Regions from separate parts of the Rhizobium sp. BT-226 genome, predicted to be linked through region 1. Evidence: predicted binding sites of a transcription regulator. Region 1 holds the regulator's gene; each other region holds the start of a gene.
The links. The regulator LexA, encoded in region 1, represses DNA repair genes until DNA is damaged. The targets are predictions, from matches to a motif close to TGTTCNNNNTGTGTTCNG.
Positions count from the first base shown of each region.

Region 2: the regulator LexA is predicted to act here: its motif matches at 2,735-2,752, upstream of OIU37_RS22840 (ImuA family protein).
Region 3: the regulator LexA is predicted to act here: its motif matches at 2,220-2,237, upstream of OIU37_RS34090 (ImuA family protein).
Region 4: the regulator LexA is predicted to act here: its motif matches at 5,877-5,894, upstream of dinB (DNA polymerase IV).

Region 1 is NZ_JAOYTI010000001.1:281,008-288,925, reverse strand. It holds gene OIU37_RS01655 (pyruvate dehydrogenase complex E1 component subunit beta) at 1-83, opposite strand, end outside; gene pdhA (pyruvate dehydrogenase (acetyl-transferring) E1 component subunit alpha) at 99-1,145, opposite strand; gene OIU37_RS01645 (septum formation initiator family protein) at 1,291-1,611, opposite strand; gene eno (phosphopyruvate hydratase) at 1,748-3,022, opposite strand; gene kdsA (3-deoxy-8-phosphooctulonate synthase) at 3,160-4,005, opposite strand; gene OIU37_RS01630 (VOC family protein) at 4,002-4,898, opposite strand; gene lexA (transcriptional repressor LexA) at 5,094-5,813, shown strand; gene OIU37_RS01620 (ComEC/Rec2 family competence protein) at 5,794-7,918, opposite strand, start outside.
Region 2 is NZ_JAOYTI010000003.1:687,133-695,050, reverse strand. It holds gene OIU37_RS22850 (error-prone DNA polymerase) at 1-500, opposite strand, end outside; gene OIU37_RS22845 (DNA polymerase Y family protein) at 497-2,008, opposite strand; gene OIU37_RS22840 (ImuA family protein) at 1,929-2,687, opposite strand; gene OIU37_RS22835 (hypothetical protein) at 2,862-3,125, shown strand; gene dinB (DNA polymerase IV) at 3,129-4,220, shown strand; gene OIU37_RS22825 (SOS response-associated peptidase family protein) at 4,217-4,714, opposite strand; gene OIU37_RS22820 (SOS response-associated peptidase family protein) at 4,771-5,361, shown strand; gene OIU37_RS22815 (DUF2231 domain-containing protein) at 5,539-5,976, shown strand; gene OIU37_RS22810 (sorbosone dehydrogenase family protein) at 5,976-7,547, shown strand.
Region 3 is NZ_JAOYTI010000009.1:119,007-126,924, reverse strand. It holds gene OIU37_RS34105 (VWA domain-containing protein) at 1-315, opposite strand, end outside; partial or broken gene OIU37_RS34100 (transposase) at 695-1,265, opposite strand; partial or broken gene OIU37_RS34095 (DNA polymerase Y family protein) at 1,249-1,485, opposite strand; gene OIU37_RS34090 (ImuA family protein) at 1,403-2,161, opposite strand; gene OIU37_RS34085 (hypothetical protein) at 2,545-3,474, shown strand; gene dbpB (DGQHR domain-containing protein DpdB) at 3,471-4,592, shown strand; gene dpdA (tRNA-guanine transglycosylase DpdA) at 4,589-5,956, shown strand; gene dbpB (DGQHR domain-containing protein DpdB) at 5,874-6,995, shown strand; gene queE (7-carboxy-7-deazaguanine synthase) at 6,992-7,624, shown strand; gene queD (6-carboxytetrahydropterin synthase QueD) at 7,621-7,918, shown strand, end outside.
Region 4 is NZ_JAOYTI010000002.1:710,462-718,379, reverse strand. It holds gene OIU37_RS13835 (DUF5682 family protein) at 1-2,159, shown strand, start outside; gene OIU37_RS13830 (VWA domain-containing protein) at 2,156-3,313, shown strand; gene OIU37_RS13825 (hypothetical protein) at 3,310-5,388, shown strand; gene OIU37_RS13820 (hypothetical protein) at 5,453-5,761, opposite strand; gene dinB (DNA polymerase IV) at 5,941-7,029, shown strand; gene OIU37_RS13810 (DUF982 domain-containing protein) at 7,168-7,503, opposite strand; gene OIU37_RS13805 (hypothetical protein) at 7,753-7,918, shown strand, end outside.

The DNA.
Region 1 (7,918 bases):
TCACCTTCCTGTTTCAGCCATTTGGACAGTGTGCCTTCTTCCATGGTCGGAGAGAGGGCGGGCATGAGGATATCGATAGGCATGGGTTCCCTCCCCGATTAGAGCAGAATGTCGGTATAGAGCTCAGATGCATCCGGCTCCGGATCGGCCTGGGCGAAGTCGGCGCTGTCGGCGACGATGTCGCGGACATCCTTGTCGATCGCCTTCAGATCGTCTTCGGAAGCCCAGCCCTTTTCGATGAGGCGTGCCTTCACCTGTTCGATCGGATCCTGCTCGGAGCGCATCTTCTGCACTTCCTCCTTGGAACGATACTTCGCCGGGTCGGACATCGAGTGACCGCGATAGCGATAGGTCAGCATTTCGAGGATGATCGGGCCTTTGCCAGAGCGGCAATGGTCGAGCGCCTCATCGGCCGCCGCCTTGACGGCGCGAACGTCCATGCCGTCGACCTGAATGCCCGGGATGCCGAAGCCGGATCCGCGAAGCGAGTAGTTCGACTGCGCGGTGGCGCGGGCGGTCGAGGTACCCATGGCGTAACGGTTGTTCTCGACGATATAGACGATCGGCAGCTTCCAGAGAGCAGCCATGTTGAAGCTTTCGTAGACCTGGCCCTGGTTGGCAGCGCCGTCGCCGAAATAGGCGATGGAGACATTGTCGTTGCCGCGGTAGCGGTTTGCGAAGGCAAGACCCGTTCCGAGCGAGACCTGGGCGCCGACGATGCCGTGACCGCCGTAGAAATGCTTCTCTTTCGAGAACATGTGCATCGAGCCGCCCTTGCCGTGGGAATAGCCGCTGCGGCGTCCGGTCAGTTCCGCCATGACGCCGCGCGCTTCCATGCCGGTTGCCAGCATGTGGCCGTGGTCGCGATAGGCGGTGATGACCTGATCGCCTTCCTTCTGCGCCATCTGCATGCCGACGACGACCGCTTCCTGACCAATGTAGAGGTGACAAAAGCCGCCGATGAAGCCCATGCCGTAAAGCTGGCCTGCCTTCTCCTCGAAGCGGCGGATCAGCAGCATCTCGCGATAGGCCTTGAGCTCCTCATCACGATCGAAGTCGGCTACCGGGCCTCCATTCGATGCCTTGGCTGCCGGTTTTGCTGCAGTTTTGCGGCTGGAAACGGTCGCGGTCTTTCGCGGCGCCATTCAACCCTCCCTATGGGTTTGTCGTTTCTTGGTGGCGCGTACCATAGGGAAGAAATATGACCACAGCAATGCCATAATTGCATGGCTCGTATTCGGCGCTAAATTATTGGAAAAACTATGAAAATTCCAATTAACCTGTTTCCAGTTAATTGGAATAGTGATTGAATACGACGATCTCGTCGGCACGCGACATGTTGAGCTGATAACGCGCTTTTTCGTCCAACATATCCTTGTCGAGCGAGCCGTCACTCAACAGCGCGACCTGATTTTCCAGATGTTCGCGCTTCGCCTTCAAGACCGCAAGCTCTTTTTCACGGGCGACACGCTGACGCTCAAACGTCTCCGTCGCGCGCAGGCCGTAATCGCCATGGATGCAATGATAACCGAAATAGGAGAGGAAGGCGACCGTCATGGCCGGAATGACGAAGCGACCGATCCTTCTCTTCTTATGATGCTTTGTCCACATACACGCATGCTCTTGAACGCATTACCAATTCATTCAATCTAACGCGCAGAGATTAACCGTTCGTTGACTCTAAAAACCGAGCAACAAAAAACCCGCGCCGAAGGGCGCGGGTCAAACCATTGAACATCAGATCCGATCAGCCGCGAATGATCGAGCGGCCGGCATACTGAGCCTGGGGGCCGAGGCCTTCTTCGATGCGGATCAGCTGGTTGTACTTGGCAAGGCGGTCGGAACGCGACAGCGAGCCGGTCTTGATTTGGCCGCAGTTGGTGGCGACCGCGAGATCGGCAATGGTCGAATCTTCCGTTTCGCCGGAGCGGTGGGACATGACGGCGGTATAGGCTGCCTTATGCGCCGTGTTGACGGCATCGAGGGTTTCCGTCAGCGAGCCGATCTGGTTGACCTTGACGAGGATCGAGTTGGCAACGCCCATGCGGATGCCGTCGCGAAGACGGGCGGAGTTGGTGACGAAGAGATCGTCGCCGACGAGCTGGGTCTTCTTGCCGGTCAGGTCGGTCAGCGTCTTCCAGCCGTCCCAATCGTCTTCAGCCATGCCGTCTTCGATCGAAATGATCGGGTACTTGGCAGCGAGTTCGGCGAGATATTCGGCCATGGCGCCTGATTCGAGCGTGCGGCCTTCCCCTTCGAGAACGTATTTGCCGTCCTTGAAGAATTCCGTCGAGGCGCAATCGAGGCCGAGGTAGATATCCTCGCCCGGCTTGTAGCCGGCTTTCTCGACCGACTTCATGATGAAGTCGAGGGCTTCCGAAGCGCTCTTCAGGCCCGGTGCGAAACCGCCTTCATCGCCGACATTGGTGTTGTGGCCCTGTGCGGCGAGTTCCTTGCGGAGCGTATGGAAGACTTCCGAACCCATGCGCACGGCTTCGGCGATCGTATCGGCGCCGACCGGCAGGATCATGAATTCTTGGAAATCAATCGGGTTGTCGGCGTGGGCACCGCCGTTGATGATGTTCATCATCGGCACCGGCAGCAGGCTCGCGGAAGCGCCGCCGACATAGCGGTAGAGCGGCAGGCCGGAGGCCTGGGCGGCAGCCTTGGCGACGGCGAGCGACACGCCGAGGATGGCGTTGGCGCCGAGGCGCGACTTGTTCGGCGTGCCGTCGAGCTCGATCATGATGTTGTCGATCTGGATCTGATTTTCGGCGTCGATGCCGCCGATCGCGTCGAAGATCTCGGTGTTGGCGGCTTCGACCGCCTTTTCGACGCCCTTGCCCAGATAGCGCTTGCCGCCGTCACGCAGTTCGACCGCCTCATGTGCGCCCGTCGAGGCACCCGAGGGAACGGCCGCGCGGCCCATGCTGCCATCTTCGAGATAGACATCGACTTCGACGGTGGGGTTGCCACGGCTATCGAGAATCTCGCGGGCGATGATATCGGTGATTGCAGTCATGGGTTCTTCCTGCTCGGTGGGTGATCAGTCGTTCGAAACCTGTCTTAATCGAAGACGTGCAAATTACAATGCTGCAATTTCCAGCCTTCGAACCAGCCTTCCCGGCCTATAGCACGATCATGTCAGGCTGTTGAACGTCAAGCCTTGGCGACCGCATCGAAGGCAAGCAGCTTTTCGAGAAGTCGCGGCATGTCCTTAAGGTAGACCATGTTCGGTCCGTCGGAAGGTGCATTGTCGGGGTCCTGATGGGTTTCGACGAAGACACCGGCAATGCCGGCAGCCACCGCTGCGCGCGCCAGCGTTTCCACGAATTCCCGCTGACCGCCGGAGGATTCGCCCTGCCCGCCCGGCTGCGCCACGGAATGGGTCGCATCGAAGATAACGGGGGCGCCCATCGCCGCCATGATCGGCAGCGAGCGCATGTCGGAGACCAGCGTATTGTAACCGAAGGAGGCGCCGCGCTCGCACAGCAGCACGTTCGGATTGCCGCTGGCATTGAGCTTCTTCAAGACGTTCTTCATATCCCAGGGAGCGAGGAACTGACCCTTCTTGACATTGACGACGCGGCCGGTCTTGGCGGCGGCGATGAGGAGGTCGGTCTGGCGGCAAAGGAAGGCCGGAATCTGCAGGACGTCGACGATCTTTGCCACCTCCGCGCATTGCTCGGCGGTATGGACGTCGGTCAGGACAGGAAACCCGAATTCCTTCTTGAGGTCGGCAAAGACCTCCATGCCCTTTTCGATGCCGATACCACGTTCGGCCGACAGCGAGGTCCGGTTCGCCTTGTCGAAGGAGCTCTTGTAGACGAGGCCGATGCCGAGCTTTCCGCAAAGCTCTTTCAGCGTGCCGGCAACCATGAAGGCGTGGTCGCGGCTCTCCATCTGGCATGGACCGGCAATCAGCGACAGGCGGCCGGTATTGGAAAAGGTGACCTGGCCTTGGCCTTCGCCGATCCTGACTTCGGAATTCGTATCAGTGCTCATCGTGTTTCCTCGAAGGCGAAGAGCGTGCCCTGCCCGGGCGCGGGCTTCACCAGAATGCGGTTGTTCTTGCGCGTGTATGTCACCCCGTTAGCAGCCAAATGCGCTTCTGTCACGGCAAGATCGGCGACAGTGAAGAGGATTGCCCGGCCGCGTAGGCCGCGATCGGCGGATGAGCCACCAATGTCGAAATAGGCCTCCAGCCCTTCTGGCGTCATCAGGCTGATTTTGGCATTCGATGCCGCGATATTGACGCCGAAACCGGTTTTCTCGACTGCCGATTGCGCCACGGCAAGGCTGACGAAGGCAGCGAAGGCGGCCGGCTCCGGCGTGCAAAGCGCGATCTCGACTATGCCGGTGACGCCATTGGCATGTGTTTCAAGCGCGGCGCGGTCGGCCGGCAGCGGATTGACGCGCTCGACGGTGAAAAGCAGGAGATCAGGCGCGCGCAGGTCGCCGGCAAAAGCCAGCTTGAAGCCGGCGATCGTCTCGGAACCGTCCGGCATCGTCATCGGCCGGGTGAACTGCAGCATCTCGCCGGCGCTCGATCCGTTGCCGACGAAGTTTTGATGATCGATGCCGCCAGCCTTGCTGCCGAAGGCCAGTCCCGAAAGCCCCTCCTCGCCGCAGCGGAAGCGGAAGGCCTGGTTGCGGGCAGTGAAGACATTGCCTTGCCGCGCCGATGCCTCGCTCTCCTCGACGCTCGCAACCCCGAGCGGCTCCAGATAGGTCTTATCGGCAAAAAAGACGCAGGCATTCTCCGTTCCGAAGGGATGGCGCGCATCGGAGGCAACGGTGAAGCCGAGCTTGCCGAGCCTTTCGCGCGCCAGATCGATATTGACGACCGGCAGCACGACATGATCCAGCGGGTGCGGTTTGGCGGAATGCTCGTTCATCATGTCCCTCCTGGAAAGGTCAAGAGATGTGCAGCGCGACCTTCAATACAAGACTTGTGTCCCAATCCGGCGAATGAAAATAAAAATCTCAACGAGTTGGCGCCAAGTTTTACGGAAATTTAGCTACTTGCGGAACACATATGGAACATATAGTGTCTGTTCTGGATTTGTTTCAATCACGAGGTCACAACGTCGATGCTCACGCGCAAACAACAGGAGCTTCTCCTCTTCATTCATGAGCGCATGAAGGAATCCGGCGTTCCGCCATCTTTCGACGAGATGAAGGATGCCCTGGACCTCGCCTCGAAGTCCGGGATTCATCGCTTGATTACAGCGCTCGAGGAGAGAGGCTTCATTCGCCGCCTACCGAACCGCGCCCGCGCGCTCGAGGTCATCAAGCTTCCGGAGGCCTACAGCCCCAGTATCCAGCCCCGGCGCGGCTTTTCGCCGAGCGTCATCGAGGGCAGCCTCGGCAAGCCACAGCCGGTCGCCGCCCCTGCTCCTGCAAAGCCCGTCGCCGACAACGGCAATTCGGTCTCCGTGCCGGTCATGGGCCGAATCGCTGCCGGTGTTCCGATCTCGGCGATCCAGAACAACACCCACGACATCGTCGTTCCGGCCGACATGCTCGGCTCCGGTGAACATTACGCGCTGGAGGTCAAGGGCGATTCGATGATCGACGCCGGCATCTTCGACGGCGACACCGTGATCATCCGCAACGGCAGCACTGCAAGTCCCGGTGATATCGTCGTTGCCCTCGTCGATGACGAGGAAGCGACGCTGAAGCGCTTCCGGCGCAAGGGCGCCTCGATCGCGCTAGAAGCCGCCAACCCGGCGTACGAGACCCGGATCTTCGGGCCGGACCGCGTCAAGGTACAGGGCAAACTCGTCGGCCTCATTCGCCGCTATCACTGACATTGGCCAGGCCGGTTTCGGTAAAACTGTTGCTGCGCCAGTCATAGGCGCGATGGCGCATCCATGGCCGCGACAATGCATCGAATGCGGTTGCGACCTCCGGGCCGGCATCCGTGAAGCGCAACTCGATGGAACCGCTCCTGCGAAGCGTCTCACCGGTGAAGAGCGTCGCGCCTGAGCGGCAGCTGTTTAAGCGAAGGCGGACCGACGTCACGACGATATCGGCGGCGTCGCATGCCGAGCCTAGATAGGCGGCATTGTCGATGACGGTTACCACCTGACCATTGCCAAGCCTTGATGTGCACCAGGCCTTCTTGACGCAGGAAAAGCGGTTTGCGTCACCGCCCGCTGCGGCGGCCCGCATCGCGGTCCTTGCTTCGTTTTGCTGATCGCGGGAAAGCCCGACGCGGCGATCTTCTCCCTCCGGCGGGATAGCAGGACCGTCCAGCATCTTCGGCGGATCATGCTTCTGCAGGACCAGCGCTCTCTGCCACTGGTCGAAGATGAAATCCGGCGGTCTTTCACGGTTGGAAGCCATTGCCGCCGCCTCGACGATTGCGACGAGACTACCATCCTCCGAAATCACCAGATCCGGCGGCCGGGGAACCGGCAGAAGCAGCAGGATGAGCGTCGCGACCGCGATAATCGATGTGCCGATATGGCGCAACCGGGTGCGGAGCAGCGTCAGCAGCAGAAAGCCTGCCACGGCGACGGTGAAATACCAGGCGGGCAAGCGGCCGACGTCGATATTGCCATTCCAGCCGGACACCGTCTTTGCGACCGCGATCACCAGATCGAGGCCGAATCCGACGATCTTCCAGGCCCAAACATCCAAGCCGAAAGGCATGAGCAGCATTGCCAGCAAGCCGGCCGGCATAATGATGAAGGAGATGATCGGCATTGTCGCGAGATTTGCCGGCAGGCCGTAGGCGGTCAGGCGATGAAAATGCTCGATCGAAAACAGCGCGGTGGAAAAACCGCCGATCAACGAGGTCAGGAAGACGCCGCCGAAGAAGCCCGCAACGGTAACGAAGGGCCTGATGATCGGCAGCTTCAGGAAAGCGTTTTCGCGGACCCGCCGATCCTTCCACAGCTGATAGCCAGAGACCAGCGCCAATGTGGCGGCAAAAGACATCTGGAAGCTCGGACCCAAGACCTCGGACGGCGAAATGACAATGATGACGTGCGCGGAGAGAGCGACATTGCGTAGGCTGATCGACGGCCGGTCGAAGAAGACGGCGATCAACATAATGGCCATCATGATGAAAGCGCGTTCGGCAGAGACCGCAAAGCCGGAGATCAGGAAATAGGCGGTGACGGTGATGAGCGCGCCGGCGGCGGCAATCTTCTTCGTCGGATAGGCCTCGGCGACACCGGGAAAGAGGCTGAGCAGCATCCGCAAGCCGACGAAGAAGATTCCGGCCGACAGCGCCATGTTGAGACCGGAGATGGCGATGATATGCGCCAGACCGGACTGGCGCAGCGCTTCCGTCGTCGCATCCGAGATGGCGCGCCGCTCGTCCGTCACCAGAGCAGCGGCAAAAGCGCCGGTGTCGCCGGGCAGGATCGACCTTATGCGGTCGCCGATACCGCTGCGCAGCCGGTAGAGCCATTCCAGCAGCGCTTCGGTCGTCGATCTGGCCGCCTGCGGACCTGCCTGCACATCGACCTTCGTCGGCGCACCGTAGAAGAAGCCGTTGGCGCCGATGCCATCGAAATAGGCACCGAAGGAGAAGTCGTTGAGCCCGGGAAGCGCTGGGCCTGCCGGCGGCGTCAGCCGCGCTCTGCCAGTGATGATATCGCCGATCTCGAAGGCCACGTCCGCGCCGCGGGCGATTGCGGTGATGCGGTCCGGCGGCCGCTTCACCTGTGGCGCCTCAGTGCCGGTAACGGCAAGAATGTAGCGCCACCGCCCGCGATCATCACCTTCGCGCCGCTCGACACGGCCGGTCACCGTCGTCGTCACGGCGGAATCGAGGATCACGGTGGAAGCCCGCCGGCTCTCGAACTGCGCCGTGACCATGCCGCAGGCCACGAGTGAAAGCGCCAGCAGCGTTGCCCGCACTGCCGCCCGGCTGCGGCCGGCGATGAGAACCGCCACGGTC
Region 2 (7,918 bases), on a different contig from region 1:
TTCGCCAACGCGTGTAGCCTTAGCTGGTCATTCGGACGACGCCGGAGACAGAGCGAGACGTATGCCCCGTCTCCGAAGATCTCCGCCATCTTGCGAAGTTGGACGGCGCAGGCGTCGTCTGGGAGGTCGGGCACGAGGATACCGAGGAGGCCTTCAGAATAGAGGGCGACGTCGTCGAGATTCAGGATGCAGTTCGCCTTGCCGCCTCTGCCCTTACCGAGCGTCAGCAAGCGGGTCAGGCGCGAATAAGCCGCGCGATCCGTCGGATAGGCGAGGATCGAGATGCCGTCCTGCAGATCGAGCCGGCAGCCCACGACAAGGCGGACGCCCGTCGCGCGGGATGCTTCCAGCGCTCTGACGATGCCTGCCAGAGAGTTTCGGTCGACCACGCCGAGAGCTTCGATGCCGAGTTCCTTGGCGGTTGCGAAGAGCTCGTCGGTCGAGGACGCGCCGCGAAGGAAGCTGAAATGCGTCGTGACCTGGAGCTCGGCGTATCTCATCCGAATATTCCGTGCATGAACCACTTGTGGGAGCCCGTTTCGGGATCGATGCCGTCGCCGGAGCGAAAGATCCAGTATCGTTCGCCGCTCTCGTTTTCGATGACGAAGTAGTCCCGCACAGCCTCGAATTCGCTGTCGCGCTTCCACCATTCGCCGAACACGCGCTCCGGGCCGTCCGCGCGTTTCACGCGATGGCGCTTGCCGCGCCAGGTGATGATGGCAGGCGGATGATCCGGCAGCAGAGCTATCGCCTCGATCGGATCCGGACGCGCAAACAGCCGCACCGGCCGTCGCCAATGGTGAACCCAACCTTCCGTCACCTCCTCGCCGACCGCGGCGATCCGCTGGACGCTACGCTCCGGAACGTCGGACGCGACCGGCGCGACCCGGTAGACTCGCTGGCCTCGATTGCCGAAGACGTCGATCAGCGGCGTGATGTCGGCGTCCTCGTCATCGACAAGCGAGGACGCCGTCTGCTTCTCCTCGAGCGGTTCCGACATCACCGCGACGAGGGTCAGCTTTTCGATGCCGAAACCCGGTTCGATCTTTTCCGTCCGGTCGCGGAACAGTTTCGTCAGCCACGCGACGTCTCGCACGGGCTTGGCGGTTCCCGCTCTGATCGCTTGTCTGGTTCCGTCGACCTTCTCGACGATGAGGTCGGTGCGACGGACGCCAAGACCCTTCCGCTGAAGTTCGGCGACGAGTTGAACAACCAGCCGTCCGACATACTTGTTGATCGTCTCCGCCGCGCCGATCGGTTCGGCGAACGCCCGGCTGACCTCGATGAGTTCCGGGCTACGGATGGGATCTATTGGTTCGCAGACGCGACCGAACATCTGGTCGAGACGGCGGCCCACTTCCGGTCCGAAGCGAAGCGCCAAGGGTGCGCGCGCCGTCGCCGAAAGTTCCCCTATCACCCGAAAGCCTAGCGTGCGCAGATCGCTCACGATCTTCTCGGGCAGCCGCAGCAGCGAGATCGGAAGGCGTTCGACGGCCCGGATAGTCTCCCCACTCCGGACGACGACGGTTTCCCGGTTGATGGCGCGGGCGCATGCGTGGGCGGCACCCCACGTGTCCGCTATTGCGACCCGTGTCGTCAGGCCCTTGGCGCGGAAGCGGTTGGCGATGCTCGTCAACATCCGCTCCTCCCCGCCCTGCAGATGATCCGCGCCCTCCGTATCCATGACGATGCCGTCCGGCGGGTCGACGGCGACGATCGGTGAATACTGGCTGAGCGCCCACATGGTGATGCGCTCGAGCGCCGCTGCATCGGCGGCGGCATCGGCATCGATCATCCGAAGGCCCTGGAAGAGCGCCTGCGCCTTGGCGGCCGGCATGCCCAAATGGACACCGGCGTTCCTGGCGGCGGGATCGGCGGCCGACACCCAGCGCTTGGAGCCGCTCTTCGAAATGACGGCGATCGCCTGGTCAACGGGCATGGCGGGATCGGCCCGCCTGATCCTGTCCGTCGGCAGGTCGGGAAAAAATATCGATACGACCCTCGGCATCGCAGGCTCCTACTTCGAACTCGGCGCACTCACCCGCTTTCACCCTCATCAGTTCCAGAAACCACCTCGCCCGTCCGACGCCCGGAACCGGCAGTTCCTCGCTCGGAATGACGCTCACCCTCCAGCGCGTGGTCGACGCTGTCGGCTGCCCGAAATCACTGGCCTCGGTCTGCCGTCTCCATCGCCGCACCACGAGCGCCATTGTGCCGCTCTTCTCGGCAGCAAGTTGCAGCCGCCGCGACGCCGCCATCGGCAGCCGGACGATCTCGCCGATCACTGCGCCGAGGCCGCCGTATGAGAGGCCCTCCTCCATGTTGGCAAGAACGTCCTCCTCCTTATCGGACTCGACAAAGACGACCCGGTTCGGATGCAGACCCGCCTGAGCCAGGGCCGGGAAGAACAGGTCGGGACGTGTCAGGCACCAGACGACCTTCCCTTGAGTGCGGGCGGCTATCCCGGCCACGAACAGGGCGGCGGCCGCCCCATCGACGGTGCCCGCCCCGCCGCCGGCACACTCGTGCAGCGCCCCATAGGCCAACCCACCGCCCGGAAGCCGATCGTCGATTTGTGCGAGGCCGAAAGGCAAAACGCCTCGCTTGCGCTGACTGGCGCTTTGGAGGTGCGCGATCTGCTCGCGCAGGCCGTCGAGGACGGCGTTTGAAGCGGCGGCTGAGTTCATGATCTCCCTTTGACGGCAACCCGTTTTCAGCTTGAGAAACAGCAATATGTTCTGTATTTGTTCCTATGGCGCAAATGAGTCAATGCGCATGTAACCCGCTGAAGTTGAGCACGAGTGCAAGGCAAATAAATCGCCAGCGGATTCAGTCGGATGGCAGGGAAGGAATATTTTCGGATGCGCCGAACGCGGCTTGTGGACGATGCGATGCCGAGACTGAAAGATCACCAGGTCCCGGTGGTCGAACTCATCTGCCTCCTCTGCGATCGCCATTGTGCCCATGAGCGCAAACTGTTGGTGAAAGCGTTTGGCGCAAGCGTCAGCTTCGCGGAAATCCGCCGACGCATGGCTATGGGCTGCGAGCGGATGCAGACGCCCAATGGGGACAAGTGTGGGGCACACTTCCCATGTTTGAGTAATGATCTCCCTGATGGAAGCTAGATGATGACAGGCGAAGAAAGTCGAGAGCGGCCGCGTAAGATCGTGCATGTCGATATGGACGCTTTCTACGCATCGGTCGAGCAGCGCGACAATCCGGAGCTGCGAGGCGTGCCGGTTGCCGTCGGCAGTCCTGCTGCCCGCGGGGTCGTGGCGGCCGCCAGCTACGAGGCACGAAAATTCGGTGTCCACTCCGCCATGCCGTCGGTGACTGCGCAGCGGAAGTGCCCGGACCTCATCTTCGTCAAGCCGCGCTTTGATGTTTACAAAGCCGTGTCATTGCAGATCCGGGCGATCTTTGCCGAGTACACACCGATGATCGAGCCGTTGTCGCTCGATGAGGCCTATCTCGACGTCACCGAAAACCTGAAGGGCATGGAGATTGCGACCGAGATCGCCGAGGAGATCCGCGCGAGGATCAAGGCGGCGACGGGGCTTAACGCGTCGGCGGGAATCTCGTACAATAAGTTCCTGGCCAAGATGGCCAGCGACCTCAACAAGCCGAACGGCCAAGCCGTCATCACCCCGAAGAACGGCCCCGCCTTCGTCGAACAGCTTCCCGTCAAGAAATTCCACGGTGTCGGGCCGGCGACCGCTGAAAAGATGCACCGGTTGGGGATCGAGACCGGCGCGGACCTCAAGCAGCAATCGCTCGAATTCCTGGTTCAGCATTTCGGGAAGTCGGGTCCGTACTTCTACGGGATCGCCCGCGGCATCGACAATCGCCAGGTCAAGCCGGACTGGGAGCGCAAATCTATCGGCGCGGAAGACACGTTTTCGCAGGACATCCATTCCTTTGAGCCCGCCCGCGAAGGGCTTCAGCCGCTAATCGAGAAAGTTTGGGCCCACTGCGAGCCCAATGAAATTGGCGCCAAGACGGTAACACTCAAGGTCAAATATGCCGACTTCAGCCAGATCACGCGCAGCAAGACCGTTCCCGCACCTCTGTCGGCGATTACCGATCTTGAAGACGTGGTCGACCTGCTTCTCGCGCCAATCTTCCCGCCGCAAAAGGGGATCCGCATGCTCGGCGTCACGCTGTCTTCGCCGGAACAGCGCGCAGCTCTCACGGAACCGCAGCTGCGGCTGGCGCTTTAGACGGCGAGCATTGTCTCAACAGAAGGGGTCGAATGGCGCCTGACCCTGAATGTCCCCGCCGGCAGCGGCCGAAGGATTTCCTCCTCGGGCACAAGTGCGTCGAGCCAGACCATCCGTTGATCGCGGGTGAGAACCACCATCTGCCGGTCATGGAACGGCGCGATATCGGTATTCGCCTCGGTCGTCAGGACGGCATAGGCCTCCGGCCAATCGGGGGTCGCAGGCCGCCATATTCCCGCGAAATAGAACCAGTCGCCATTGGCGAGCGAAAAGCTGAAGCTCCGATGGCGAAACTGGGACGCCGGCACCAGGCATCGGTGCGTCGGAAACGTCCTTCCTTCCGATCGGATGACGTTCACTGCACGCGGCCCGCCGTCGCGCGGACGCAGACCCCAAAGCAGCTCCACCATCTCCACATCGCCTTCATGGCGTCTTATGATGACGCGGCGCTCGTCGAGCGGGGCATCGGACTGGAAAACCTTCGCGCTCATAATAATAGAACATAGCGGGAACACGTCCACGAGACAACCAGAACCGGAACGGAGGACACATGTGCAATGATTATCGGCTGATGGTGGATGTCGCCTCGATCGTCGAGGACTTCGCCGACCTCAAGATCAAGATCCGTTTCGGTGAAGGTACGCCGAACCTCGAAGCGCGTGAGGACATCAAGATCACCGATGTCGCTCCCATTGTCAGGACTATCGATGGCGTGAGCGATGAAGCGGAGTTGGTGCAGCGGCGCTGGAGCTGGCCGGGGCCGAACAAGCGACCGGTCTACAATTTCCGGTCGGAAGGCCGGGAATTCAATTCCAACCGCTGCCTGATCGTTGCCGACGGCTTTTATGAATTCACCGAACCTAAGGACCAGAAAAAGAAGCGCAAGGACAAATGGCTGTTCACGAAGAAGGACGAGCCGATCTTCTGCATCGCCGGCATCTGGCGCGACACGCCCGAGGTGGGCCAGGCCTTCACGATGCTGACGATGGAGCCAGGGCCGGACGTTGCGCCATACCACGACCGGCAGATCGTTATTCTCGAACGGGGCGCCTGGGCTGATTGGCTCGATCCGACCGTCTCGGTCAAGTCGCTGCTCAGGCCCCTGCTGCCTGGCACGCTTTCGATCGAACACGTCGGCTGAGCTTTAAACCGGCTGGCGAAGCAACACATTTCTTTTTGCTCCCTGTCCGGGCCGATCTTCCTTCGCAATCCCTGCTCTTTCGAGCGGGCGGTTGGTGTCGCAATGCACCGTGACGGAACCATCTCCTGTCGGAGCGGTTTGATAGGCATCTTCAAGCTCTCGTCCTACGGAGTATGCATGGCAATATTTTCCGCCAGCAATCGAGACGCGGCCGCCTATCCGATACAGTCGCTCTTTGTCCCGTTTCCCTTCGTCTGCTTCACGCTCGCACTAGCGACCGACATTGCCTTCTGGCAGAGCGGCAACGTGATGTGGCAGAATTTTTCTGCATGGTTGCTGCTCGCCGGGCTCATGTTGGGCTCGCTTGCCATTCTGGCCGGATTGATGGATCTGATGCGTCCCCGCACCCGCCCGTTGCGGCCGCCGCTCCTGTCCGCGCTTCTCTATCTGATCATACTGGGCCTCTCCTTTGCCAACAACCTTATCCATGCCGGAGATGGATGGACGGCCGTAGTCCCATATGGACTGATGCTTTCGGCCCTCACCTTTGTCTTGTGCCTGGTGGCCGCAGCAGTTTCCGCTCGAAAATATGCCAGACTGGCCTGGAGGATATGATGAAAAAGTCCCAGATTCTCGGCGCCTCGGTTCTGCCGATATCTCTCGGCGTCGGCCTTGCGGCTTACGCCCAAAGCGGAGGTTTTGATATTTCTCAGCAGATCGGACCGAACCCCGTCCTTCCGGAACCAACCGCCTCACTGCTGCCTGATCTGAAGGTGGCGGAGGTCGTTGGCTGGAAGGATGGGGAGACGCCGGCCGCCCCGGACGGTTTGACGGTCACTGCTTACGCCAATGACCTCGCCAATCCGAGGACAGTCCACACCTTGCCGAACGGCGACGTCCTGGTGATTCAATCGCGCGGCCCATCAGGCGAACCGACCTCACGGCCGAAGGATTTGATCCGGGGCTGGATCATGTCGATCGCTCATGGTGGCGGCGGTGAGCAGAAGGAAAGCAACGTCATCACACTGCTGCGTGACGCGAACCGCGACGGTAAGGTGGATGAGAGGCACGATCTTCTGAAGAAACTCGATTCGCCGTTCGGTGTCGCCTGGGTCGATAACACGCTCTATGTCGCCTCGACGTCCGCCATTCTCGCCTACCCCTATGAACTTGGTCAGAATGAAATCACCGCCCAACCGAAAACCCTGACTCCCTTGCCCGCTGGTCCGATCAATCATCATTGGACCAAGGATCTGGCGCTCAGCCCTGATGGGCAGATGCTTTACGTCTCGGTCGGCTCGAATTCCAACATCGTCGAGAACGGGCTTGAAGCGGAAAAGGGCCGCGCAGCAATCTGGCAGGTCGACCGGCACACCGGCGCGGCGCGCGTGTTCGCCTCAGGTCTGCGCAATCCGAACGGCCTCACCTTCAACCCTGAGACAGGTGTGCTCTGGACGGTCGTCAACGAGCGCGACGAACTCGGACCGGACCTCGTTCCCGATTACATGACCTCGGTCATGGAAGGTGGTTTCTATGGCTGGCCATGGAGCTATTATGGCAAGCATGTCGATGCGCGCGTGCATCCGCCGCGTCCCGACATGGTCGAAAGGGCGATCCCACCGGATTATGCACTGTCGAGCCATGTCGCCGCGCTCGGACTGACCTTTTCTATGAATTCAGCGTTGCCGGCCGCCTACGCCAACGGCGCCTTCATCGGCGAGCACGGCAGTTGGAATCGGGACAGCTTCAACGGCTACAAAGTCGTGTACGTGCCATTCGAAAACGGCAAGCCATCCGGCAAGGCGCAGGACGTCGTCACGGGCTTTATACAGGGCGACCAGGCGAAGGGCCGGCCGGTCGGCGTCGGGATCGACGGGACGGGAGCGCTGCTCGTTGCCGATGACGCCGGCAATACCGTCTGGCGCGTATCATCGTCCGACGGCAAAATCACGCCGCAGCCAATCGGTACGGACCAGGTAAAATTGCAAGTCTCGACGAATGCAATAGGAGATCAGACTCCCGACGTAGATCCAAACATCGGATCGGAAATGACGGGGTCGGCTGCTCAATCCCAGACGCCGCCGGCGTCGCCCGAAAAGCGTCCGACCGACCAGGAGCCAGTTGTCGGGCAACTGGAAAAGTCGCAGCCTGCGCAAATGCAGATCGCCCCTGCGGCTGGTCCTTAAGGAGATTTCATCGGGTTCAAATTATTTCTCGTCACGTTTGTGGCCAGACTGGCCGACATCGAGAAGAGCCAATTTCCCATAGCACCGTCGGGCGGCAGCAGTGCCAGCGCGCTATTCTGTCGCGATCGTTAACCGCCGCATTTTCAACATCGGGCCGAAGGCGCATTCAAGCAAAGGGTTCGCGGCAATGAAACGCAAACTTACATCGGCTTCAAAGGTGGGACTTCATTGGAAACGGTTGCGCTGCAAGCACCAAGGCGACCACGCCGGATAGTCGTCATCAGCGACTTCCAGGAGGGCGATTGGCGCGACGCCCAATTCGAGACGGTAGCCTGGTTTCGGCAGCAATGGTTGTCGGGCAATTACGGACC
Region 3 (7,918 bases), on a different contig from region 1:
TGAAATTCGCGCGATTAATTTGCTTGAGTTGAAACGCTGTACAGTCGCGAGATGTTCTGCAGGAGAGCAGGAGCCGCCAAGTGGTAGGAACCCAATGCGACGCGTTTTGCCGATGTGGCCCGCAAGCTGTTGAATTGCTCGCGCTGCAGAACGGAACTTCTGCACCCCGCCAGCCTTGCGGGCCATTGATCCGGAGTGATCGAGAATAATGATAGTGTTGCTAGTAGCAACATCAGCAGGCTCCGCTGCCATTACTTGAGAAATGGCAAACCCAAGCAGCGCAACGAATAACGCCAGCGCCCGCAGACGACGCAAGATGCCCTCCCCCCGTGAGATTCAGCTGATCCATTGTCTGTGGGTGTTCGGCAGAGGTCAATTGCCCCTTTCGGGTGTATTTACGGTTTGTTCTTACAACTATTTTTCTACTGGACGTACAAAGCAACTGGACTATGCGGAATCCAGGAAGCGTTCGAGCGTTTCAACCCGTGCCAATTGCTTGCCATCTCCCACCGACTAAAACAGCGCCGTCAGTCACTGTTCGTCAACGCTTTAGAAACCTCGAAAAAGCTGATCGATTTTGCTGTGCCGAATGGTTCGCTGCCCTTGAAAGACAGGCCGGCTGTCAATCAGCATCCAAAATTCACCCCTTATCGGCATCGAATTTTGGCTCTGACGCAGATTTGGTGCAATTCCCTCACGTCGCGCCGATCAGGCGGGCTTGAAGCAGATCAAGCTTTCCGCGACCGTACATCTGGCGCTTCACCAGCTTGAGCTTGGTGATCTGCCCCTCAGTTTGTCCGTTCGACCACGGTGAGACGATCGCTGCTCTGACTGCCTGTATGTCTTTCGCAACGCCATTGGCAAAGGAGGCAACCAGACTTTCGCGAGCGCGATCGATCCCCGGCGCGAGCTCGTTTTGACGCGCGTTGCACCGAGTGTCTTGCGGATTTGCCGCATCGATTTGCGGACAGCGTCCAGGAACGCACGGCTGGCATTTTCCATCAGATGCCATCGATCAGCGACCTGTACTGCATCGGGCAACGCCTTTGCCGCCGCCAGCCCGTAAGCGCCGCCGCGGTCACGAGCAATAATCTGGATTGGGGATTTCCCCGCAACCAGGCCTCTGCCGTCGCTGGCTCACGGTCCGGTAGTAGACGGATCGGTCGCCGACGCTCCAGGTCACATACGATCGTGCCATAGCGATGATTGCGCCGCCAGGCCCAGTCATCGATGCCGATCACCGACGGTGGGATCGATGGCGTTGATCATCGTCAGATTGGCGACGACGGCCTGGGCTTTACTAGCGGGCATGCCGACCTTGAGGCCGAGCTTTCGCGCTGCCGTGTCGGCAGCCGAGACCCAGCGTTTCGAGCCCGACGTCGAAATGACGACGAGAGGCTGGTCAGCTGGCACGGTTCCCTCTCCATGCCGACGTATCCGGTCTGTTGGCAGATACGGGAAATAGACACACACGACCCTTGGCATCACAGGCTCCTATTTCGAACTCAGCACACTCGCCTGCTTTCACGCGCATTAATTCCGCCAGCCACCGCGCCCGCCCGACGCCCGCGACCGGCAACTCCTCGGAGGGCAACACGCTCACCCGCCAGCGGGTCGTGGAGGCCGTTGGGTTGCCATAGTCGGAGGCCTCGGTCTGTCGTCGCCACCTACGGACCACCAACCCAATTGTCTCGGTCTTCTCGGCGGCCAACTGAAGTCGTCGGGATGCCGTCATCGGCAGGCGCACCAGTTCGCCCACGACTGCAGCCAATCCGCCGAAGGAGAGCCCTTCTTCCATGGACGCGAGAACATCCTCCTCCTTGTCACCCTCGCAGAAGACGACGCGATCGGGATGGAGACCGGCTTGTGCGATCGCAGGGAAGAAAAGGTCGGGCCTTGTGAGGCACCAGAGGACCTTGCCCTTCGAGCGCGCCGCGATCCCGGCGGCGAACAAGGCTGCCGCCGCGCCATCCACCGTACCAGCGCCACCTCCGGCGATCTCGTGAAGAGCGCCATAAGAAAGACCTCCACCCGGCAATCGATCATCTATCTCGCTGATGCCGAATGGCAGCACGGCGGCGTTCCGAGACGTACCCTCCTGGAGGTGCGAAATACGATGTCGAAGTTCCTCGATCACCCGAGAATTGTGGGCACGCGCCATCGTTCACGGACCTCCTCGGCTCGCGTTAAACAGGACTTCATGTCCCCAAAAATGTTGACGTTCCCCTTTTGTTCCTCGCGCAACGAAGAGTCAAGCTGCCGTGAATCAGGTTTTTTAGGTTCAGCTAAAGAGCGAGCAAGGAAATGATGAAATGAATCAGGCCACTAGGTCCGCTCGGCTAAGTGACTCAGTCCACGCAATTTTTTTGAAACGGTGCAGGCGATATGCCATTTGCTGACCCCCAATTTGGGGCCTTTATGGTAGTTGGGTGCAGTTTTTTTGGCTCTGTTTTTCTGACTGCAGTTTTTCGTTTGCGGCTTTCCTAGATTACAGTTACTGATGATCTAACAACATTTTCACAGTTATCTCGGCGCGATTTCAGCATGACCGTAATCCTCACCGCGTGCACGATGCGCAAGCGCTTTTCCCCAGATGAATTGCTCCATGCAAGGGCACTGACCGTGGGGACGACGCATTCGGTGGGAGAAGATTGGCGAGGACGCTTGCGGCGTGCCGAACCAAAAGCCTTGGCTTCCGATCTGTATGCTGGGAGAAGTATGCTGGAGGCCAAATTGGCATCCAGCGCGATCGGAGCGAGAGTGACGATTGCGTCGGCAGGCCTCGGGTTAGTGCCGGCAGATAGACAGATTCCAAGCTACAACCTCACCGTCTCACCGGGTTCAGCAGATTCCATTTTCAAAAAACTTCCGCCGGGGACGAGCGCCTGCGATTGGTGGATGCAGGTATCCTCGGATCGCCAGGCCGAGGAGTTGGCCGATTCACTGCAACGCAATCCTCAGTCGCTGCTGCTGGTCGCGCTGCCTCACGCCTACCTCAGCATGCTGACGCCGCTTATCACCTCCTTGTCGATCGCCAGCACAGGTCGATTGCGGGTAATGACGGCGTCGACCCAAATGGATGTTGCCCCTGCCTTGATACCTTTCCTGCTACCTTACGACCAACGTTTAGATGGGCCCGACAGCCCTATTCCAGGAACCATGGGTGACTATGCTTCACGCGCGCTGAGGCACTTCGTCACCAACGTTCTGGTCGACCACCCGCAGGGAAGCATAGCCGACCATGCTGAGTTGGTTCGCTCCAGCCAAAGTGAATGGCGGTTTCCCACGCGAAAAGCCGGCAGGCGTATTGACGATCAAGAAGCGCTGCAATTACTGCGAGACAATTGGAACGTGGCCAAAGGCAGTTCTTCCAGACTGTTGCGGATGTTCCGAGATGAAATGAATATCGCCTGCGAGCAAGGACGCTTCGCTCGTCTGGCCGCGATTGTGCGGAACGAGGTAGCAGGCCGATGAGTGCACATGATCACATCGCGGTACGGGCGGTAAAAACCCAGCAGGGTGTCGAAACCGATGTGTATGCGTTTTTTCTTCCGGGATCCGAAGTGATGAAAATCGCTGAGATTAGTCGGATTCAGCGCGACGAGAATGAGTTGAAAGGGTTCCAACGGCAGGAAATCCGCAGCCACGTCAATTCCATAGTCGAATTTCTGGATAGTGGCCCTGTTCTATTTCCAAATGCGATCATTCTTGCCCTCTCAAAAGCCGTGACGTTTACGGCGGCGCGAGGCTCCAAGCCCTCCGAAGCGGTGGAAATCGTAACCTCTGGCACCTTGCGTATTCCGGTTCCGGCAGCCGGCGGCAAGGCTGCGTGGATCGTAGATGGCCAGCAGCGATCGCTAGCGCTTTCTCGGACGCAAAACAAAGACATACCTGTTCCGGTCATTGCGTTTGTTTCCCATGATATCGAGGTTCAGCGCCAGCAGTTCATTTTGGTGAACAAAGTGAAAGCGCTGGACACCCGCCTGATTGATGAACTGCTTCCGGAAGTCAGCACGCTTTTGCCGAAGGATTTGGCTGAAAACAAATTGCCAAGCGAACTTTGCAATTTGCTCAACACGCACAAGGATTCTCCCTTCTACAGACTCATTAAAAGAAAGTCTGACAAGAAAACTTCCAACGCGGTGATCGTAGATTCTGCTCTTATCGCCGCGATCAAAGCAAATCTGAAACTCCATACCAGTGCGCTAAGCCAATATGTGAATACGGATGGCACGTCTGACGCCGACGAGATGTTCAACATGTTGGTGAAGTACTGGACCGCCGTGAAAGATACCTTCCCTGAGGCTTGGGGAAAGGCACCGGAAAAAAGCAGGCTGATGCATATGGCTGGTATCCGGGCGATGGGCGCGCTCATGGATCCTGTCATGTTGCGTGCTGAAAGCAGCACGGATGTTGAAGGAGACATTCGCCAATCTCTCGGTCGTTTGAAGCAATATTGCTGCTGGACCGCAGGCAAGTGGGACGATCTCGGATGGAAATGGAACGACCTTCAGGGCACCTCGCAACACATCGACAGGCTGTCGCAGTATCTCATTCAACTTGATCGCAAGCTCTCGAAGGCATCACGATGAAGTTCATTTTTGCCGATAGCCTTGACCATGTCGATCCAGGATACGATTTCCTCCGCGACAGGTACTCTGAAAATCGCCAGCCATATTGGGATGACGTCTATCCTCATGAGATCATGGGTTATGCGCCTTACGATGGCATGCTTGTTTCGCGCGGGATTGTCGGGGGCACGGCAGTTGGCGGCAAATACACAGAGGCTCAGGCCATGCGCTTTCGTCGCGACGGCGCCCGGAGTTTCCTTCGTTTGGATAAGCCACCGTTTAGCCACCTTCCAATCTTTGGAGACTGCGGGGCGTTCACGTATCACAAGGAAGAGCGACCGCCGTACACGCCGGAAGATACCGCCGAGTTCTACGATGACGGCCGCTTCACCCATGGCTGCTCCGTCGACCATATCATTTTCGACTTCGATGAAGACCTGACGGGTTTTGAGAGCGGAACCGAAGATGCGCGCCGCCGGTTCGACATCACTCTCGAAAACGCCGCCGAGTTCAAAGTCTCCACCCGCCACATGTCTGGCCGGTTCACGCCACTTGGGGTTATCCAGGGATGGTCGCCGGGAAGCATGGCGGAGGCCGCCCGCCGCCTTGTAGCTATGGGCTACGACTATCTCGCTCTTGGGGGCACCGTTCCTCTCAAAGCCTCGCAGATCAAGGCCTGCCTTCGCGAGATCAGGGAGGCAGTCCCGCAAAGCACTAGGATCCACATCCTTGGATTTGCGAAGGCCGACGAAATTGAAACCTTCGAACCTTTCAACATCACGAGTTTCGACACGACCTCGCCGCTTATTCGTGCTTTCAAAGATGCCAAGGCGAATTATTACCTGCCGAATTCTGCGGGAAAACTAAACTATTACACGGCAATTCGCGTACCTCAGGCGCTGGAAAATCCGAAGCTTCAACGGCTTGCGAAGCGCGGCGCGCTGAACCAGGAAGAATTGGTCAAGATGGAACGTAGCGCCTTAGATGCGCTGCGTGCCTATGACCGCAACGAAGCGTCGATCGACGATACACTTGAGGCTGTTCTAACCTACGCTACGCCAGCGTTGATGGGCGCGCCCCTTGCCGATCTGCCTGGAACGCGGGCTGTCGAAGAACTTCGGGCGCGCTATAGGCGAACGCTGGAAGATCGGCCCTGGAAGGCATGTTCCTGCCCGATCTGCAAAGCACTTTCGATTGAGGTCCTGATTTTCAGGGCGAGTAACCGCAACAAGCGTCGCGGAATTCATAACCTGGGCGTCTACAAATCGCTCGTAAACAAACTCCCATCTAGAAGTGAATTACATGACGAAGCTGACATTCCAGGCGATACAAGCAAAGCAAAGCCAGACCCACACGGTTCTATCGTTTGTCGCTCTTGCATCTGAACTTCAGCAGTTCGCCACCATCGAGCGTGTTGCCCGCAACGAAGCTGGAGCGCTGAGTGGTTTTCAGCGTCCTCAGATTGCTGGTCACATCAGGGAAATCCGGGACTATCTGGAAAAGCCGGAAGCCATCCTTCCCAATCCTATCGTGGTCGCATTTACCGACCGCGTCGAGGTTGGACCTGTCGATGCTGACGGACGGTGCACCGTGGAGATTGACCTTGAACGCGGCGCGCCAGGACTCGTCGTCGATGGACAACAACGCCTGACGGCCCTCTCCCAGGTCCATGATAAGGATTTTCAGGTATTCGTCTCGGCCGTGATCTGTGCGGATGAAGCCGAATTGCGCCGGCAGTTCGTCCTCATCAACAACACACGACCACTTCCCAAATCTCTGATCTACGAACTGTTGCCAACTGTGCGGGGTTTGCCGCGCAGGCTTGGCGATCGCTCTCTTGCTGCGGAATTGGCCGCAAAGCTTAATTTCGACCAGCAGTCATCGCTGAAAGGGTATATCTATCAGCACACCAACCCGACGGGTATTATCCGAGACACCGCCATTCAACGCGTGATCATCAATTCGGTCAGCGATGGCATCATGCGCGAGATGATCAAAGAGCCGAACGGCACAGAATTGTGCTTTGATTTGGTGAGTGAATTCTATCGGGCCGTTCAATACGTGTTTCGGGACGAGTGGCGCGATCACACTCCGAAAACCTCACGCTTGGTCCATGGCGCAGGCATCATGGCCTTGGGATACGTCATGGAAATCCTGGCGCTCCTCGATGGGGCCCGGTCATGGCAAGATTTCGCCAAGGGCTTGGCGTGCCTCGTCGGCCGTACCGCATGGACATCTGGACAGTGGGACTTTGGCAATGGCGACCAGCGGCATTGGAAATCGGTGCAAAACGTCAATCGCGACATTGTCAGTTTGGCACAATACCTGAATACAATTGTGAGGAATGACGTCAAAGCGCGTCGGGCGGCTGCGACCGAAGCACTTGACCTGGAAGTTTCGGTCCTAAGCGCGAGGGCTCAATGACCTATGCGGTAAAAGAGCTTTTCAAAACCTTGCAAGGAGAAGGCGCGCAGGCCGGCCGCGCCGCAGTTTTCTGCCGTTTCGCCGGCTGCAATTTGTGGTCCGGCCGCGAGCAGGACCGCCACAGTGCGATTTGCAAGTTTTGCGATACGGATTTCATTGGGATCGATGGTGAAGGCGGCGGGAAATTTCAAACCGCGACTGACCTGGCAACAGCCATTGCGCAAACGTGGGGCGACAGACCAGATCGACGGTTTGTCGTCTTTACGGGTGGTGAACCGCTGTTGCAACTGGATGATAGTCTGATCAGCGCCGTCCACTCACTTGGCTTCGAGATTGCGGTAGAAACGAACGGAACGATCGCCGTGCCCGACCACCTCGATTGGATTTGCGTCAGTCCGAAAGCGGGATCAGAGCTGGTTGTCACCCGCGGAAGTGAACTTAAGCTCGTCTACCCCCAAGTGGACCTCGACCCATCCGTCCTTGTGGATCTCGAATTCACCCATCACTGGCTTCAGCCCATGGATGGGCCCTCCCGCGCTGAGAACACCGCAGCCGTCGCAGCGTATTGCCTTGAGCATCCCCCGTGGCGGCTTAGTCTGCAAACCCACAAGCTGATTGGGATCCCATGAAAATCACGCAAACCTTCACATTCGAAGCCGCGCATCGGCTTCCGAATGTTCCGACCACGCACAAATGCCATCGAATGCACGGCCATTCCTATAGGGTCGAACTGCAATTGGATGGCCCTGTCGATCCTACGACGGGCTTCGTCATCGACTTCTTTGATCTCGAGAAGGCTTTCGGTCCGCTCCTTGAGCAACTGGATCATCACACCTTGAACGACGTTGCCGGCCTAGAAAATCCGACGGCGGAAAACATCGCGGTCTGGATCTGGGACCGGACAAAACCGGTCCTCAACGAAC
Region 4 (7,918 bases), on a different contig from region 1:
CCGTCATTCTGGCCGACCGGGAGAGCGGCGCCCGCCTGGCCGCTGCGCGGGCCGAGAAGAAGGGCGAGGCCGGGGAGGACGGCGAGGATGAGCCCAGACAGGACGAGCGAAGACAGGACGAAACGGGGCCGACCCTTTTGACCGATGAGGGCCAGCTTGCCTATTCGCATTATGCCGATGGCCTGGTGAAGCGCTTGGGCGTGCGCGATTTCAACGAGGCCTGGGATAGGCTGTTCGAATCCCGCGCCGCCGAAAAGGACTGGCGCGGTTTCTTCCGTGACGTCGGCATTCATTGCGCGCTGTCGCGCCTTGCCACACCGGCCGAGGAGATCGCCGCCGACGACACGCTGGCCCGTGAGGTCTGCATGCGGGCGGCCATGGCAAAGGCTGAGGCGCTTTCCGGCGACGGGCCGATCGCCGTCATTACCGGCGGATTCCATACGGCTGTGATGATCGATCCCCCGGCAGAAGAGGCTAAGCTCCAGCCGGAGGCGAGGCCGGGCATTCAGACGAAATCCTATCTGATCCGCTACACCCACGACCATCTCGACCGGATCAACGGCTACGGCGCCGGCATGCCATCGCCGCGCTGGTACGAGCGGCTGCAGCAGCGGATCGCCGAGGGCCATGACGATCCGTTCACCGAGGCGGCAACCGATGTGGTGCTCGACCTCACCCAGCGCCTGCGCCGCGACCGGCCGAATTTCACCCCGCCGCTGCCCTCGCTGTCCGCAACTATCGCCCAGGCCCAGGCGCTGGCCGATCTGCGCGGATTGTTTGGGCCCGGGCGGGCTGAGATTCTCGATGCGGCGCGTTCCTGCCTGCTGAAGGGGGAGGACCCGCGAACGGGTTCGCCGCTGATGGACGCGCTGCTGACCGAACTCACCGGCGAAGGCATCGGCGAGGTGCCCAGCGGCGCCGGCGCTCCGCCGCTGGTGGAAGCGGTGCGCCGGCGGGCCCGGGCGCTCGGTTTCCGCATCGAGGACGGCACCGAGCGCAACCGTCTGCTCGATATCCATCGCAAGCCCCGGCACCTTGCCGCCAGCCGCTTCCTGGATGTGATGACCTTGCTCGGCACCGGCTTCGGCCGTTGTCTCAGAGGCCCGGATTGGGCAGGCGGCGTTGCCACCGACGTGCTCTTCGAGGAATGGACCTATCGATGGTCGCCGGCCGTCGAAAGCCGGCTGGTGGCGCTGTCGATCGATGGCGATACGGTGGAGCGCGCCGCCGATGCCGTTTTCGCCCGCCGGGTCCAGGCGCTCGGCGAGGAAGGCCAGGCGAAAAACGCCCATGCGGCCATCCGCCTGCTGATGATCGCAGCCCAGGCGGGGCTGGCCAGATCCTGCGGCGCGCTGATTGCCGCGATCGGTCCGGCCGTTGCCACCGATCCGGATTTCGGACGGGTCGCCGTCTGCCTGTCGATGCTCGATAATCTCCAGCGCGGCCGCAAGGCGCTGGGTTTTGCCGGCATGCCGGGGCCGGATGAACTGCGCCTCATCGCCTATCGCCGGGCGATCGACCTGCTGCCGGACCTCGAGGGCGCCAAGGACGAGGACGTGCCGCGTTATGTCGATGCGCTGGCAACGCTGAACGAGATCGCCGAAGCCGGCGCGCAGGACGCAGAAGACGAACAGCCGCTCGATCTCGATCTGCTCGACGAGGGGGTCGCCGCCCTCATCGACGCCGATCTGGCGCCACGGGCGGCAGGCGCGGTCGCCGCCATCGGGCATATGTCGGGCAGGCTGAGTGCGGAGGCGCTGGCCACCCGCGTCATCGGCCCGCTGCAATTCAGCGTCGGCGAACCGCCCACCCGGGTGGAGGCGCTGGTCGGCCTGCTGGCGGTGCAGCCGGCCCTGCTCAAGCGCACGCCGGCGCTTCTGGAAAGGCTGGATCTGGTGCTCGCCGGCTTCGACGAGGCTGATTTCATCGAGGTGCTGCCGGCGTTGCGCCTTGCCTTCACCGCCCTTGCGCCTGATGAAACCGACGCGCTCGCCGCCATGATCGCGCAAGTGAAGGGCAGCGATCTCGATCTGGCACCGCGTTTCTCCGGCGGCCTGACGGAGGCCGAAATGCTCGCCAATGCCCGCCTCAATGCCAGCTTTGCCGAGCTGATGCAGGCGGATGGGCTGAGCCTCTGGCTGGAGGAGCAGGCGCCATGAGCGACAACAAGCCCGAGGAGAGTCTTCGCCGCTGGCGCCTGGTGCTCGGCCGCTTTGCCGAGCGCCAGCTTGCCAACTGCTGCAGCGGCGCCGATGCCCGCCGTGATGCCGCGCTCGACCGCATCTACGGCGAATCCTACCGCCGGCGCGGCATCCGCACAGGGGGTCCCGAAGGCAACAGGAAGAACCCCAAGGGCGGTGCGGAGCCGCCGCAGATGACGCTGCCGGAATGGTTTGGCGAGATGCGCTCGCTGTTTCCGAAATCGGTGCTGGAGCGGGTCGAAAAGGACGCGCTCGGCCGCTTCGGCATGACCGAGATCCTCGACGACCCGAAGGCGCTCGCCGAGCTCGATCCCGACCCGTCGCTGCTTGCGGCACTGCTTGCCCATCGTGGCCGCTCCGATCCTGTGATCGCCGGGAAAATCCGCCAGGTCGCCAAGCGCGTCGTCGAGGAGCTGACCAAGAAGCTGCGCCTGCAGACGAGCCGGGCGCTATCCGGCGCAAGACGGCGCGGCGAGACCACCGCGCGCCGCTCCAGCGCCCGCGACATCGCCTGGAACCAGACGATCCGCAAGAACCTGAAGAACTGGGACCAGGAGCGGCGTGTGCTGATCGCCGAACATCTGCATTTCCACGCCGCCGCCCGCCGGCACCTGCCCTGGCGGATCGTGCTCTGCATCGACCAGTCGGGCTCGATGGCGACCTCGCTGATCTACAGCGCCGTGATGGCCTCGATCCTTGCGACGCTGCCGGCGGTGACGGTGAAGCTGGTGCTGTTCGACACATCGGTGGTCGACCTCAGCGACGAAGTCGGCGATCCCGTCGATGTGCTGATGTCGGTCCAGCTCGGCGGCGGAACCGATATCGGCAAGGCTGTTACCTATTGCGAGGCGACCCATATTGCCGAGCCGCAGCGGACGATCTTCGTGCTGGTCTCGGATTTCTGCGAAGGCGCGCCGGCCGCCCCGCTGTTTGCGGCGGTGCGGCGGCTTGCCGGCGCCCGGGTCAAGCTGCTCGGGCTTGCCGCACTCGATGAGGCCGCCCGGCCGGCCTATGATCGCGATAGCGCCGCGCGGCTCGTCGATGCCGGAATGGAGATCGCCGCACTGACGCCGGAGCATTTTGCCGATTGGGTTGCGGGGCATATAAGGTGAAGCGGGGCAAGACCGAGAATTCCCAGCGTTTCGACGCCACAGCTGTCAGCGACGAGGTGCTGGAAGCAGCCTCCTCCAAGGGCCTGCTGCGCCGCGCCCGCCGGGATGTGGAGGCCGGGCTCGTGCGCCTCTCCGGCTGGGATGGCGGAACGGCGTTGGCCGAAGCCGACGGCGAGAGCGTGCGGCTCATCGCCGGTCCGCTCGCCTCAGCACGCTGCAGCTGTCCGGCGACCGGCCTTTGCCGGCATATTCTGGCCGGCATTATTTTCATCCGCGAAGCGGAGGAGGTGAGACCGGCCGATGAGCCAGGCGCAGCCGAGACACGGACGCCGATCCGCGCGGAGGCCATTCCGGATCCACATGCGGAAGTGCTTTCGCTCAAGGAAGACGTCATCATCCGCGCCTTCGGCCGCGCCGCTTTTATCCAGGCGCAAACGCTGCTGGCGGCGCTCGAACCGGGTGGGATCAAAATCGAAAGCAGCCCGAATGCCGTCCGCATCGTGCTGGGCGCCCATCCACCGGTGCTTTATCCCGCCGGCGGCGGTCCTGCCGGCATGCTCTCCAAGGCGGCGGCGTCGCAACGCGCCGCTTTGCATGCGGCAGCGCTTCTCGCCGTCCGCGGGCCTGGTGAGACGGCCGCCGGTGCCGAACAAGCGCCGCAAGAGCCAGGCAGAGCCACGTCAGGCACGCTCGAAGACGCGGCCGCATTGCTGCGCGATGCCGCGCGCCAGGCTCTGTCGAAGGCGCCTGCCGGTCTCGAAGAGCGGATCGGCGATCTCGTCCTGTCCTCGCGCACCGAAGCGATGCCGCGGCTGGCTGCCGAGCTTCGCACCATCGCCGCGATGATCCGGCGAAGACGCGAGCGGCTGGATGCGGCCGATCCTGCCGAACTTCTCGTCATGCTGGCGCGCGCCTATGCTTTGACTGAGGCGCTTCGGGCCTCGCCCGATGAACCGTTGCTCACCGGCGCGGCTGCCGAGGCGCCACAGCCGCTGCCGGCGATCGACCTCGTCGGCTGCGGCCTGCGCCTGTGGCAGGCCGACAGCGGCGCGCGCGGGGTGACCGGCTATTATCTCTCCATGGACGGGCGAAGCTTAAGCGCGACGCTGGCGCGCGGGGCCGGCAGCGATCCGGGCTTTGTGCCGCGCCAGGCGGCCACCGCCGAGCCGGTCTTCGGCCGTTCGCTCACGGCGATCGCCGGCAGCGCCTTCCGCCTCGAGGGCGCCTCCGCCACCGGCGATGGCCGGCTGCAGACCGGCAGCGGCCGCGCCGAGCCTCTCAAGGCCGGCTGGAGTGCGGCGGTGCAAGGGATCGAAGGCGCCGTCATCGATGACTGGAAGCAATGCGCCATCCGTCTTTCGAGCGCCTTCCGGCCGAAGCTCGCGACACCGCCGCGCCGCGCCCTGCCGCTGATCCTGCGCCCGGCCGCTTTCGGCTCGCTGCGCTTCGACGGCGTGGCGCAGGTCGGGCGCTGGCCGGTGCGCGACCGCGAAGGGGCCTGGCTGGAGCTGGAAATCGAAGGCGACGAACGGCTGGAGGCCCATTTCGCTCTGCTTGGCTCGATCGGCGACCGCCAGTCGCCGCTGCTCACCGTCCTCGCCGAAGCCCGCGGCGCCGACATCGTGCTCTCGCCGCTCGCTTTCGGAACCGACAGCCTGACCCTCCTCGACCTGCCGCCGCCACCGCCAAGGACGACCGCGCAAAAGCCGAGCCTGCTCTCGCGGCTGACCAAAAGCTTCGCGCTGCCGGGCGTGCCGGAGCGCAAACCGATGCGCTTCGAGGCGCTGGCCCGCCCACAGGCCGCCAGCCAGCGGCTGATCTCCACCGCCTTAGACGAAATCCTGGCACTCGCCGAACTCGGCGGCCGCATGGAGGATCCGGAGCGGCTGCAGCGCATGCAACGCCTCGGGCGCACACTCGATGAGGCCGGCCTGGCGTTTCCAGGCAACCTCGTCGGCCAGCTCGCCGCCGCCTCCGGCCAGACACGCGCCGACCGCCTGCTGCGCGCCGCCTACGCTCTCAATCTGCTAGCCCGCATCGATCCGACTTTGCCCTTCGTGCGCCTGCTGCCTTGAGGCTGAGTCGCCGGTCTTCTTGAAATTGCGCTTGCGCGGTATTTTGAGAGATTATCTACCGCGCTCAGCGGCTCGATATGCGCAGCGCGCCGGCATCTCCGAGACTGCGCTGGACGGCGGCGATTTGGGTGGATGCGATATCCGCCGAGACCTCGATCTCGCCTTCGAGCGGCGCATCGCGTCGGGCGCCGTCGTCATGAGAGACATCCCCGCCTGATGGCGCTGAACCCGCGCTGTTCCGGTCGCTTGCCGACTGGATAAAGATGTCGGGCCTCGAAATTCCATGCTGCTGAACCAGATGTTCGACCGCGAGATCAGCGGCTTCGCGTGTTTCGAACGTGGCTCGGATGGTGGTCGTGCTGTCGTCCGCCATTGGCTGCCTCCTGATATTGATTCCACAGGATGAGAACGCCTTGGGCGGCTGGTAGTTTCGACGGCAGGTCCGAGCTGCCCATTGGAATTGTTGATATCGCGTCCCAAGCCTGCTATGTTCTGTTTTTGTTTCGGCGCGCAATTTCAGATGCCGATCCCATCGCGATCGCTGAAACCGCCATGAACGAGATAAGCTCACCCCCCGTCCGCAAAATCGTCCATGTCGACATGGATGCTTTTTACGCGTCGGTCGAGCAGCGCGATAATTCCGACTTGCGCGGAAAACCGATTGCCGTCGGCGGGTCGGCCGCCCGGGGTGTCGTGGCGGCGGCGAGCTATGAGGCCCGTAAATTCGGTGTACACTCGGCAATGCCGTCGGTAACTGCCAAGCGCAAATGTCCTGACCTGATCTTCGTGCCGCCGCGCTTTGCCGTCTACAAGGCGGTGTCGCAGCAGATCCGTGAGATCTTTGCCGAATACACGCCGCTGGTCGAGCCGCTGTCGCTCGACGAGGCCTATCTCGATGTGACGCAAAATCTGAAAGGCATGACGATCGCCACCGAGGTCGCTCTGGAGATCCGCGCCAAGATCAAGCAGGTCACCGGCCTCAACGCGTCGGCCGGGATTTCCTACAACAAATTTCTTGCCAAGATGGCGAGCGACCTCAACAAGCCGAACGGCCAAGCTGTCATCACGCCGAAGAACGGACCGGCCTTCGTCGAGCAGCTTCCCGTCCGGAAATTCCATGGCGTCGGACCGGCAACCACTGAGAAGATGCATCAACTCGGGATCGAAACAGGCGCCGATCTCAAGGAGAAGACACTCGAGTTCCTCGTGGAGCATTTCGGCAAGTCAGGCCCCTATTTTTACGGCATCGCCCGCGGGATCGACGAGCGCCAGGTCAAGCCCGACCGGGTGCGCAAATCCGTCGGCGCGGAAGATACTTTCTCACAGGACCTCCACGCTTTCGAGCCTGCTCGCGAAGGGCTCCAGCCGCTGATCGAAAAGGTGTGGGCTTACTGCGAGGCCAACGGGATCGCCGCCAAGACAGTGACGCTCAAGGTGAAATATGCCGACTTCAGCCAGATCACTCGCAGCAAGACGGTTCCGGCACCCCTGCCGGCAATCGCGGACCTCGAGGAACTGGTCAACCTGCTGCTCGCACCGATCTTTCCGCCGCGAAAGGGCATACGATTGCTCGGCGTCGCCCTCTCTTCGCTGGAAGGACGAGCGCCGGCCGTGGCGCCGCAGCTGCGGCTGGCTTTTTAGACCGCCAGCATCAGCTGGGCGAAAGCGGCGTGACGCTTGTTGATGCGCTTTCGGGTTCGCCTGGATTGCCGTCATGTGAATCCGAACGCCTCATCGGATTCCCCGCTGACATGCTGAGGTTTGCTCGCTCTCCTCGCGTCATTGCGCCTGGCGTCTTTGATATCGGTCTTCAACGTGACGCGCCGGCCTCAGCGGATGCGCGGCGGGCTTGGTCTTCCAGGGGGCCAGGACCGTTGGCATACCGGCTTCGAGGCAGGCTGCGATAAAAGCCTCCCGCGCGATCATGCTCGGTATGATGCCGTTGAGGGCGCCACGACACGTCTTCACTGCTCGATCATGGCGTTCGCCATGACGCAGCGGCCACTCGTTCTCGAGAAAATCCAGGGCGTCGTAGACGCTTGTGAAGGTGCGCTCCAAACCGCACTGCAACCGGAGTCTCACCGGCCGAACCCATGGGACATCGTTCAGCGGCATTTTTTCCTCCTTTCTTGCCACCAATGATCCTGATCGAAATGATATTGTGGGTGACAGCGCTCCGTTCAAGAGCCGTCAGGACCAGCCCAATTTTTGATCATCCGATGACGCAACCTTGCGTCTCCGGCTGCCGCAGGCGCCCGCTGCACATCCTTGAACGGCCAGGTGTTCCATGGGATCGCATCCGATGTCGAGCTGGGCCGGAACCTCGACGGGCCTCCGAAGTTTGCGGGACGAGGAGAATTCCAAATGCATCTGATACAGTTGTTTATTCCAGCAGCGCCGCAAGCGGCGATCGACATCGAAGACATTATAGCGATGATTCAGCGCGAGATGACGGAGCGCCATGGCGGGGCGACTTCATACCTCAATTCCCCGGCAAAGGGGTTTTGGTCCACTAGCGAGGGCACTGAAG